DNA from 3 places in the Planifilum fulgidum genome. Region 2 is predicted to be linked to each of the others. Evidence: riboswitches for the same ligand, from Rfam matches in the RefSeq annotation. Region 2 holds a riboswitch; each other region holds the start of a gene.
What was found. A riboswitch is a leader RNA that binds a small molecule or an ion and turns the genes downstream of it on or off. The one in region 2 is predicted to bind S-adenosylmethionine.
Positions count from the first base shown of each region.

Region 1: another riboswitch for S-adenosylmethionine. It lies ahead of BM063_RS01970 (homocysteine synthase); the one in region 2 lies ahead of BM063_RS05130 (nitrite/sulfite reductase).
Region 3: another riboswitch for S-adenosylmethionine. It lies ahead of BM063_RS13215 (MetQ/NlpA family ABC transporter substrate-binding protein); the one in region 2 lies ahead of BM063_RS05130 (nitrite/sulfite reductase).

Region 1 is NZ_FOOK01000002.1:195,229-198,503, forward strand. Features, by position in the region: gene BM063_RS01965 (aminotransferase class I/II-fold pyridoxal phosphate-dependent enzyme) at 1-291, opposite strand, end outside; gene BM063_RS01970 (homocysteine synthase) at 370-1,671, opposite strand; SAM riboswitch class I at 1,748-1,857, opposite strand; gene BM063_RS01975 (FAD-binding oxidoreductase) at 2,192-3,275, shown strand, end outside.
Region 2 is NZ_FOOK01000006.1:74,878-78,152, forward strand. Features, by position in the region: gene BM063_RS05125 (DUF3906 family protein) at 1-141, opposite strand, end outside; gene BM063_RS05130 (nitrite/sulfite reductase) at 154-1,779, opposite strand; SAM riboswitch class I at 1,845-1,967, opposite strand.
Region 3 is NZ_FOOK01000026.1:35,460-38,734, reverse strand. Features, by position in the region: gene BM063_RS13220 (methionine ABC transporter ATP-binding protein) at 1-367, opposite strand, end outside; gene BM063_RS13215 (MetQ/NlpA family ABC transporter substrate-binding protein) at 403-1,215, opposite strand; SAM riboswitch class I at 1,360-1,474, opposite strand; gene BM063_RS13210 (ferritin-like domain-containing protein) at 2,245-2,700, shown strand; gene gcvPB (aminomethyl-transferring glycine dehydrogenase subunit GcvPB) at 2,843-3,275, opposite strand, start outside.

The sequences.
Region 1 (3,275 bases), on a different contig from region 2:
CAGATCCAGGGAAACGACCAGGTGATCCCCCCGGGAAAACAGGCCCATGACCGTCTGGATCGCCGCCATCCCCGAACTGCAGGCAAAACCGGCGTCTCCCCCTTCCAGGGCGGCGATCGCCTCTTCCAACACATCCCGGGTGGGATTGGCCGTCCGGGCATAGTCGTAACCGGTGCTTTCCCCGAGGGCGGGATGGCGGTAGGCCGTCGCGTGGTAGACGGGATAACTGACTGCTCCGGTGCCTTCATCCTTCCGGGTTCCGATTTGCGCCAATCGGGAGTCGAGATGCACGCCGATCCCTCCCAGATGTGTGTGCATGTCCAAAAACGGCCGGACAGCCGCGGCTTCTTCCCTGAACCCTGCTCCGGGTCAGACCCCCACCGCGCTCTGGCTCTTTTTCAGCGCCTGGTCCAGGTCATCGATCAAATCCTCCACCGCTTCCGTGCCCACCGACAGGCGGACCAGATCCGGCGTCACCCCGGTGGACAACTGTTCCTCGGGCGTCAGTTGCTGGTGAGTGGTGCTGGCCGGATGAATCACCAGGGATTTGGAATCGCCGACGTTTGCCAGGTGGGAGAACAGCTTCAGGCTTTCGATCAGTTTCTTCCCGGCCTCCAAGCCTCCCCGGATACCGAAGGTGAGAATGGCGCCTTGTCCCTTGGGCAGGTATTTCTTCGCCAATTCATGGGACGGATGGTCCTCCAACCCCGGATAGCTGACCCATTCCACCGCGTCGTGCTCCCGGAGGTAGCGGGCGATTTTCAGCGCGTTTTCGCTGTGCCGCTCCATCCGCAGGTGGAGCGTTTCAAGCCCCTGCAGGAACAGGAAGGCGTTGAAGGGCGACAGGGCCGCGCCAATGTCCCGCAACAGTTGTACCCGGGCCTTGATGATGTAGGCCATGGGACCCACCGCTTCGGTGTAGGACACGCCGTGATAGCTGGGATCCGGTTCCGTCAATTCGGGGAACTTGCCGTTCGTCCAATCAAACTTCCCCGAATCGACGATCACGCCCCCGATGGACGTTCCGTGGCCGCCGATGAATTTGGTCGCGGAGTGAACGACGATGTCCGCCCCGTAATCAAAGGGCCGGCACAGGTGCGGGGTTGCGAAGGTGTTGTCGACGATCAGGGGAATCCCCGCTTCATGGGCGATGGCAGCCACCGTCTCCAGATCGAGCACATCCAACTTGGGATTGCCGATGATCTCCCCGAAGACGGCCCGCGTCCGATCGGTGATCGCCCTGCGGAAATTCTCCGGATCGGAGGGGTCGACGAATTTCACCTTGATGCCCAGCTTCGGAAGGGTGTAGTGAAACAGGTTGTAGGTCCCCCCGTACAGGCTGCTGGAGGAGACGATTTCATCCCCCGCCTTGGCGATGTTCAAGATCGAATAAGTGATGGCCGCCTGGCCGGAGGCCGTCGCCAAGGCTCCCACACCGCCTTCCAGGGCGGCGATGCGCTTTTCAAACACATCCTGCGTCGGGTTCATGATCCGGGTGTAAATGTTGCCGAACTCCTTCAGGGCAAACAGATTGGCCGCGTGTTCAGTGTCGCGGAAAACGTAAGAAGTCGTCTGGTAAATGGGCACCGCCCGCGACAGGGTGGTGGGATCCGGTTCCTGCCCCCCGTGCACCGCCAAGGTCTCCGGCCGATACTGCCTTTCTTCCGCCATCGACGATTCCTCCTTTTTTTAAATAAAAAGCCTCTTCCCTTATCCAGAGAAGAGGCTGCTTGGTGATGCCGCTCTCCTCTTATCTCTCGGAAACCCGAAGGTTTCCGCAGGAATTGGCACCTTCCGGACGGTGTCCGGGGTTGCCGGGCTTCATCGGGCCAGTCCCTCCGCCGCTCTGGATAAGAGTGCTGCATGCGGTATTCCCTTGTCATTCCCGTCTGAAAACTTGTATTTAATTATAAGGGATTCCCCAGAATTTCGTCAACATTCTTTTTTCAAAAAATGCGTACCCGAAGACGCCCTCTCCACCGCCGGCAAAGTCGAATGCGTTGAAAGCCCGGCCGACCCAACCGGTGAATAAGGGTCGGCTTTCCGCTTTTCAACGGCAAAAAAAGTTTCATTCATATGCTCGCGATGGATGCGACGAAAAAATGGGTTTCGTCGCTGTATCGGTCCACGCCATGCCCCGATGTTCCACATAGGATAATTTGCAACGTTCACTCAGGGGAGGTTGGAAAGGTTGAAATCAAAAGCGCGGCTGACCGGGCGGGTCATCTTCAGAGGGGATCCGGGCTATGAACGTGCGCGCAAGAATTGGGATCCCCATACGAACAGATTTCCCAAAGTGTTTGTGTTTGCCCAAAGGACGCAAGATGTAGCAAACGCCATCAGATGGGCCCGTGAGAACCGAGTCCCCATTCGCGCCAGAAGCGGAAGGCATGCGTTGGAAACAAATCTCTCCCAGGTCAACGGGGGAATTGTCATCGATGTAAGCGATATGAAAAACATCTGGTTGGATAAAAAAAGGGGAATTGCGATCGTCGAGACGGGCAACACCGTGGGAAGAATCGTGAAGACCCTCGCACGGCAAGGATTTATGGCACCCTTTGGTGACAGCCCTTCCGTCGGCATCGGCGGCATCACACCCGGCGGGGGAATCGGGCCTCTCCAGCGATCGATCGGCCTTCTCAGCGATAACCTGATCGGCGTGGAAATGGTGGATGCGAAGGGAAGGGTGATTCGTGCAGACAAAAACCATCACGCGGACCTCCTGTGGGCTACCCGCGGAGGTGGCGGCGGAAACTTCGGGATATATACCAAATACAAATTCAAAGTGCATCGTGCCCCAGCCGGGGCGACAGTATTCCGCATCATCTGGCCATGGAATCAGTTCGCAAAGGTATTCAGAGTATGGCAGCGATGGGCTCCTTCCGTCGATACGAGGCTGGGCACCTACTTGGAAATCGGCCCGAAAATCGGAGGCCGTGTCACCGTGCAGGGGCTGTTCCTGGGACCAAAAAGGGAGGCCGTACGCCTGTTGAAGCCTGTATTGAGCGTCGGCACTCCCACGACGAAGATCATCCGGTGGTTGTCATACCCGAAAGCAGTAAACTTTTTGTTGCCTCCCGATCCAGTCCTTACCCAAAGGTGGAGCAACCAGTTCTCTTCCGGTTTCGCGATCCGCCCGTTCCCGGAAAGGGCGATTCAGGTCATGCGTCAATTTTTAGAGAAAGCGAAACCGGGATCCCCCGCAGGTTTCTTTTTCCTCAACTGGGGCGGCGCTGTAAGCCGCATCCCCCCTGAGGCGACGGCGTTCTTCTGGC
Region 2 (3,275 bases):
GGCGATAAAGTGGCGCTCCAGCTCCCTCTCCGCCGCCGCGAACGCCCCTTCATCGCTGGCGGCGAGCAGGATGACATAAACGGTCCCTTTCCCCCGTATTTCCGCGGACACCTTATAGAGATAGATCCCTTCCCGGCTCATCGGCGCCACCCCTCAAGACGCCGCAGTCCGGCTCAGGATTTCGTCGAAGCGCCTCTGCAGGGCGTCGATTCCCACCCGCCTCACAAAGCGCCAAAAGGGCTCCTCCGGCTCGCGGTGCTCCTTGTAGAAGAGAATCAGTTCCTTCAACACCGGGGCCACCCGGTCCGCCGGAACCCTTCCCTTGAGAGGGGTGTTGAAGGTCGCCCCTTTCCCCAGATGGCCGCCGACGGAGACGGTGTACGCCTCGATCATCCCGTCGGACGTCTTCATCTTCCCTCCCATCAGGCCGATGTCGGCGATCTGCTGCTGTCCGCAGGAATTGGGGCACCCGTTGATGTGCAGGCGGATGGGGATGTCCAGCTCCACCTGTTCGTCCAGGTATTCAACCACCCGGCGCATCAGTGCCTTCGTCTCCGTCAGGGCCAGGTTGCAGAACTGGATTCCGGTGCAGGAGACCGCATGGCCGACGAAGGGCTTGGGATAAGGCGAAAGCCGCTGGAGAAGGGGTTCCGCCAGCAGATCATCCAGCCTCTCCTCCGGCACGTCGGGGATGATCAGGTTCTGGGTGTTGACGGTCCGCAGCGAACCGGAACCGTATTCATCCACCAGATCGGCCAGCCGGAAAAACTCCTCCGCGGAGGTCCGGCCCATCGGCACATTGAGTCCCACGTAGAAGTAACCTTTCTGTTTCTGGGGATGCACTCCGGTGAAATACCCCGCATTCCACCCGATAAGCCGGTCCTTCCCCCGGGACGGATAGGGACCGATGTAGGTTTCGAGCACCTCCAGGAACTTCTCCGCCCCCCAGTCCGCCACGAGGAATTTGAGTCGCGACCGGTGCCGCTTTTTCCGGTATCCGTAATCCCGGAACAGCCGGGTCACGCCCACGGCCACCTCCACCACCTGCTCCGGCAGAACAAACATGTCCAGTTGCTTCGCCATGTGCGGACGGGAGGAGAGGCCTCCCCCCACCCAGACGTGGAAGCCGACCGCCTCTTTTCCGTCGATCTCCTTGACCGCCGGCGTGAAGGCGAGGTCGTGGATCTGGGCGTTCGTCGCGTTGTAGACGTTGGACGAGACGGAAATTTTGTACTTCCGGGGCAAATTGGAAAACTCCCGGTTGAGAAGGAAAGTTCTCTCCAATTCCTCGACGATCGGACGGGTGTCGATCAGCTCGTGGGGGTCGATGCCGGCCAACGGATTGCCCACGATATTTCGGGGGCAGTCCCCGCAGGCCTCGTAGGGATGAAGCTCCACTTCCTCCAGCCGGCGGAACATGTCCGGAATGTGCTCGATGCGCAGCCAGTGGTACTGGACCGACTGGCGGGTCGTGACATCGATCAGCCCCCGCCCGTAGTCCCGGGCCAGTTCCGCCAGCACCCGCACCTGCCGGGAATTCAACAGTCCGGACGGAATGCGGACCCGCATCATGAAATGTCCGTCCTTGGGACGCTGCTGATAGATGCCCGCCCATTTCAGGCGGACGAAATCCTCCTCAGGAATCGACTCATAGCCCGACTTCGCCCACCGGTAAATATCCTGGATCACGTCCAGGCCGTCCTTTTTCAGCTTCAGCCGCTCCACCTCATTCAGTTCCGCCGCATGCTCCTCCCATTTCCACTTCCGCCGCTCGGCCATGGCTCACTCCCCCTTTGAAATGAAAAATCCCTTTCCCTGAAAAGAGGAAAGGGAATGGTTTTCCCTCCTCATCTTCAGGGACCCTAGTGCCCCACCGGAATTGGCACCGTGTCCCGCCTCCGAAGCGAGAGGCGAAACGGGTTGCCGAGGCTTCATCGGGCCGGTCCCTCCGCCTCTCTGGATGAGGAATAGGACGGAATATGCATAGGAATGTTTAAAATCTAACCTTCTTAATGAGTTATAAAATCCAATAAATAAGGTTAATTAACTATGTTTTAATCACAGGATATCCCGAGTTCTCTAACATGTCAACAGAAAAATGCAAAAACCACCTCTCAACCCTGGACGGTTTCCAGGGATGAAGGGGCGTGAGCCTGCCCGGCCCGCGAAAACAGGGGTGGTGCGGTGAACGGCCGGATGAGACGGCGTTTATGAAACCGTCAGAATAAGAAAAATCCGTACGCCTCCCGGCGGCGGGTGCGGATGCGGTCAGCGAAATCAAAAAAGCGCAGGCCATGAGGAGGTTGCTGAAAACGGCATAGAATCAGGAACAAGTTGAAGTGAAGGACGGGGGATGCTGTCGTGTCGGGAGGATCGGCTTTGGGCCGAAGTTTCCACATCGACCCGGCGGTTTCCAGCCGAGCAAAATGCGGGGATCGGCTATTTTTGAAAGTGATGCCGCATGCGTTTCCGCAAGAGGAAAATACAGGGGACCCCTGTTTTCCCGCTGCGTCATTTGCCGGAACGGATTCCGGAATGGATAGACCACGGGTGAAGAGCGGGTGATCGCTCTTCCCATAGGTTCCGCCCTATCCGTGACGGACAGGCTGCTCGGAGAAGAGATTCAAAGCATCCTCTTGGCACGGGTGGAAGATTTGGAAGAAAATCGGGAAGTCCGGCTTCCGGATATGGGTGGGGGCGGTCCCGTCGAGGCGTTTTGAAGCTTCCGGACAGCGGATGAAACGATTGAATCTTGGAATGCCTTGAACAGGTTCCGGAGATGGCTGCGGCGGCTTCCCGCGCTGTGTTCCCGTCTGCCGCATGCGACGGAGGCTTTCTTTGTCCGGATTACCGAATGAATCGGGAAATCTCCGCCGTCTCTTGGTATCCATGGGAAATCGAAACCATCCAGTTCGAAGAACTTCCGGCCGGGCTCCAGCCCTGGACATGGCAGCAGCTCATCGCCCCGGCGGGATGAAGCCGCCAAGGTTTGAAGTGCTCACCGACCTGAAGCGGATGTGGAACGTGCCCGCCTGGAAAAAGTGGAGGATGGTTTGCATGCGAAAGCGGACCGGAGTGCAGGGCGCTTGCAGAAGGGGCAAAGGAGATTTTCGCGCCCGGAACGGGCTGTTCCCCGAAAGTCGCCATACATCCCCACTGCCAAATGCTGCGACCTCCGGGGAAGCAGTGCCGATGAGACTGGCGGACGCAAATTGCGGAAAATCGGAGGTGATCCGGAGTCGCTTTTCCCGGTTTTTGCGGGATTTGTCATATCT
Region 3 (3,275 bases), on a different contig from region 2:
TTTCCACCCGCTCCTTGATGTTCTTCTTCGACACTCCCGAAAGTTTCAGTGGAATCGCAATATTTTCATAAACCGTTGCCGTTTTCAGCAGGTGAAACCCCTGGAAGATCATCCCGATCTTCCGCCGGGCATCCCTCAGCTGTTTGGGCGACAGAGACATCAAATCAACCCCGTTCCACAGCACCGTTCCGGACGTGGGACGCTCCAGCAAATTAATGCAGCGGATCAACGTGCTCTTCCCGGCCCCGCTGTGCCCGATCACGCCGAAGATCTCCCCCTTTTTCAGTTCGAGGGAAACATTTTTGAGTGCCTCCACTTTCCCCTTTTTTGTGACAAAGGTTTTTGACACGTTGATCAGCCGGATCATCGTCCTCCCCCTTTTCAAGAGCGGCATTTTTCCGGTTACCAGGAAGGAACCACGGAACCTTTAAAGGTCTCTTCCACGAAACGCTTCACCTCTTCCGAATGGTAGGCCTTGATCAGCTTCTGGATCACCGGATCATCCTTGTTCTCCGTCCGCACCGCCAGCACATTCACCCAGGGGGAATCCTTCGGCTCCATAAAAATGGCGTCGCGGGTGGGCAACAAACCGTGTTCGACGGCAAAGTTGGTATTGATCGCGGCGGCGGCAAATTCATCCAGCTGGCGGGGAATCTGCGCCGCCTCCAGTTCGACCAACTCCAGGTCCAACGGGTTTTCCACGATGTCTTTCACCGTCGCTTGGATGCCGATGCCTTTCTTTAACTTGATCAGCCCGGCCTGTTCAAACAGGAGCAGCGCGCGCGTCCCGTTGGTCGGGTCATTGGGCAGACCGATTTTGTCTCCTTTTTTCAGCTGCTTCAAGTCCTTGATCCTGTTGGAGTAAATCCCCATCGGAAAGTTGACGGTATCGGCAACCGCCACCAGGTCCAGATTCTTGTCCTTTTTCATTTGCTCCAGGTAGGGCTCATGCTGAAAGGAATTGACATCGAGTTCCCCCTCCGCAAGGGCGATGTTCACCATCGGATAATCGTTGAACACCTTGATGTCGATGTCCAATCCGTCCTTGGCCGCCACCTCTTTGACCTTTTCCATGATCTGTTCATGGGGACCTGCCGTAACCCCGACCACCAACCGATGCGCGTCCAACGGTTTTCCGGCATCGGCATCGGTGCCGCAGCCGACCGCCGCAAGCAAAAGGACACTGATCAGTACCGACTGGACGAAATTTCTCACGGGTCATCCATCCTTTTCTTAGTATTTTGATGAGAATAACAGGAATTATGACAACGCCCGGGCGGGGGGTCGCACCCGAAAAAACCATGAAAAATGCCCCTCTGAAAGACAGAGAGGCATGCAACGACCATCTTCTTCCCGCCTCTCTTATCTCTCAAAACGGATTCACCGTTTTGCAGGAATTAGCACCTTTCCCGCTCAGCGCAAGAAGGTTGCCGGGCTTCATCGGGCCAGTCCCTCCGCCTACTCTGGATAAGAGCGCAGCGCCATATTCACATGTTATTCACATAAGAATTGTTTGGATTTATTATAGGAAAACCGAGGCGCGGCGTCAACTTTTTTCAACGGTCAGCCGGACGTGCATCTGGGACCGGATATCTTTCCGACCCAATGGCAGACACAGGGGAGATTCTAACGACCGCCATGATCGGCGCATGCAAGCCGGCAATGGGTTGCAATATGGGATGCAACCCGGCTGCAGCACCAAGAGTGCCGGGATGATCGAGACTCCTGACCACGATCGTCAACCGATTATTCATCGCCGCCTTTGGTGAAAGTCCGGCGCTTCGGCCTGCCGGCATTCCGGCTGCATTGTTGGCTGTGACCGAAAACAGGCGGTCCCAAGGCGAATCATGCCCGCATCACTCAAATGACGCTGGGAAGAAATCCGAAACGAGAGAATTTTCGATGCGTTTCATATGGATCGTCTTCGCCGAAACAAGCCCCGCAAGAAGCGCTCCAATGGCTTCCGCGACAGGTGCCGGGGGTCGGATGGTCCGGCGGCGAGATCTTCATCCCGAAACGCACGGCCTCTCCACCCCGCGAAACCGTCCGCCTCCAGGGCGACGGGGAGGGGATTGCCTCCCGACGGCGCCGCATCAACGGCGGCCTCGACAACCGCGTCTTTTTTCTTGCCTCCATACCCCCCCTTGGCGGAAGGGGCTTTCCCCCAAAATGGGCGCACCCATCGGGACACGCAACCATATGGTGAAATGAGCATTTAGCCTCAGTTTCCTGGGAGGGTCGCGGATGAATGCCTTTTATTGCCCCGGCACCGACTCCAGCAGTTCGGAACCGATCAACCGGCTCATCGCCGACATCGCGAAAGCGATCAACGGGGAATATCAGGCCATCGGCTATTACGAAGCGTTGGCCCGGCTGGCGCCGACGGAAAAGGAACGGACCAGCATACGGGAAATCCGCAGGGATGAAATCAAGCACTACAAACGGTTTCTCAGGATCTACAAAAAACTCACCGGACACAAGCCGATGGTGACGAAGGGATCCCTTCCCGAGAATTATCGGCAGGGACTGAAGTTTTCCATCGAGGATGAACTGGAAACGGTGGATTTCTACCTCGACATCTCCGACAGGGCCTTCGATCCCCACATCCGGCGGACCTTCAGGCGCGCCGCTCTGGATGAACAGCAGCACGCCGTCACTTTCAACTATTTCCTGACCAAATTGTGCTGCAAAGATCCGTAAACATCCCGCCCATCCCGGTCAGGGCGGGATGCCGGGCGGACAGGATTGATCCGCCCGGGCAGATCGCACGACGAAAAGCCTTCAAAACACCGGACCCCGACCGAAAACGGTCGGGGTCCCTTGTTGCGATCAGAATACAAGGTCACTGCGCCTTCTCGTTCTTCTCCCAGCGCAACACCGGTTTCCGGGCGGCGGTCACCTCGTCCAGGCGCTTCACCACCGTGGCGGTGGGCGCCTCCTGAACCCGTTCCGGGTTTTCCTCCGCTTCCCGGGCGATCTGGATCATCGCGTCGATGAAGCGGTCGAGGGTTTCCTTGCTTTCCGTCTCCGTGGGCTCGATCATCAGGCATTCCTCGACAATCAGCGGGAAGTAGATCGTCGGCGGATGGATGCCGAAATCCAGAAGCCGCTTGGCCATGTCCAGGGTCCGCACGCCCAGCTTCTTCTGCCGCTTGCCCGAGAGCACAAACTCGTGCTTGCAGTGCTGCGGATACGGCAGGTCAAAGTACGGGGCCAGCTTCCGCATCACATAGTTGGCGTTGAGGACGGCGTTTTCCGACACCCGGCGCAGGCCG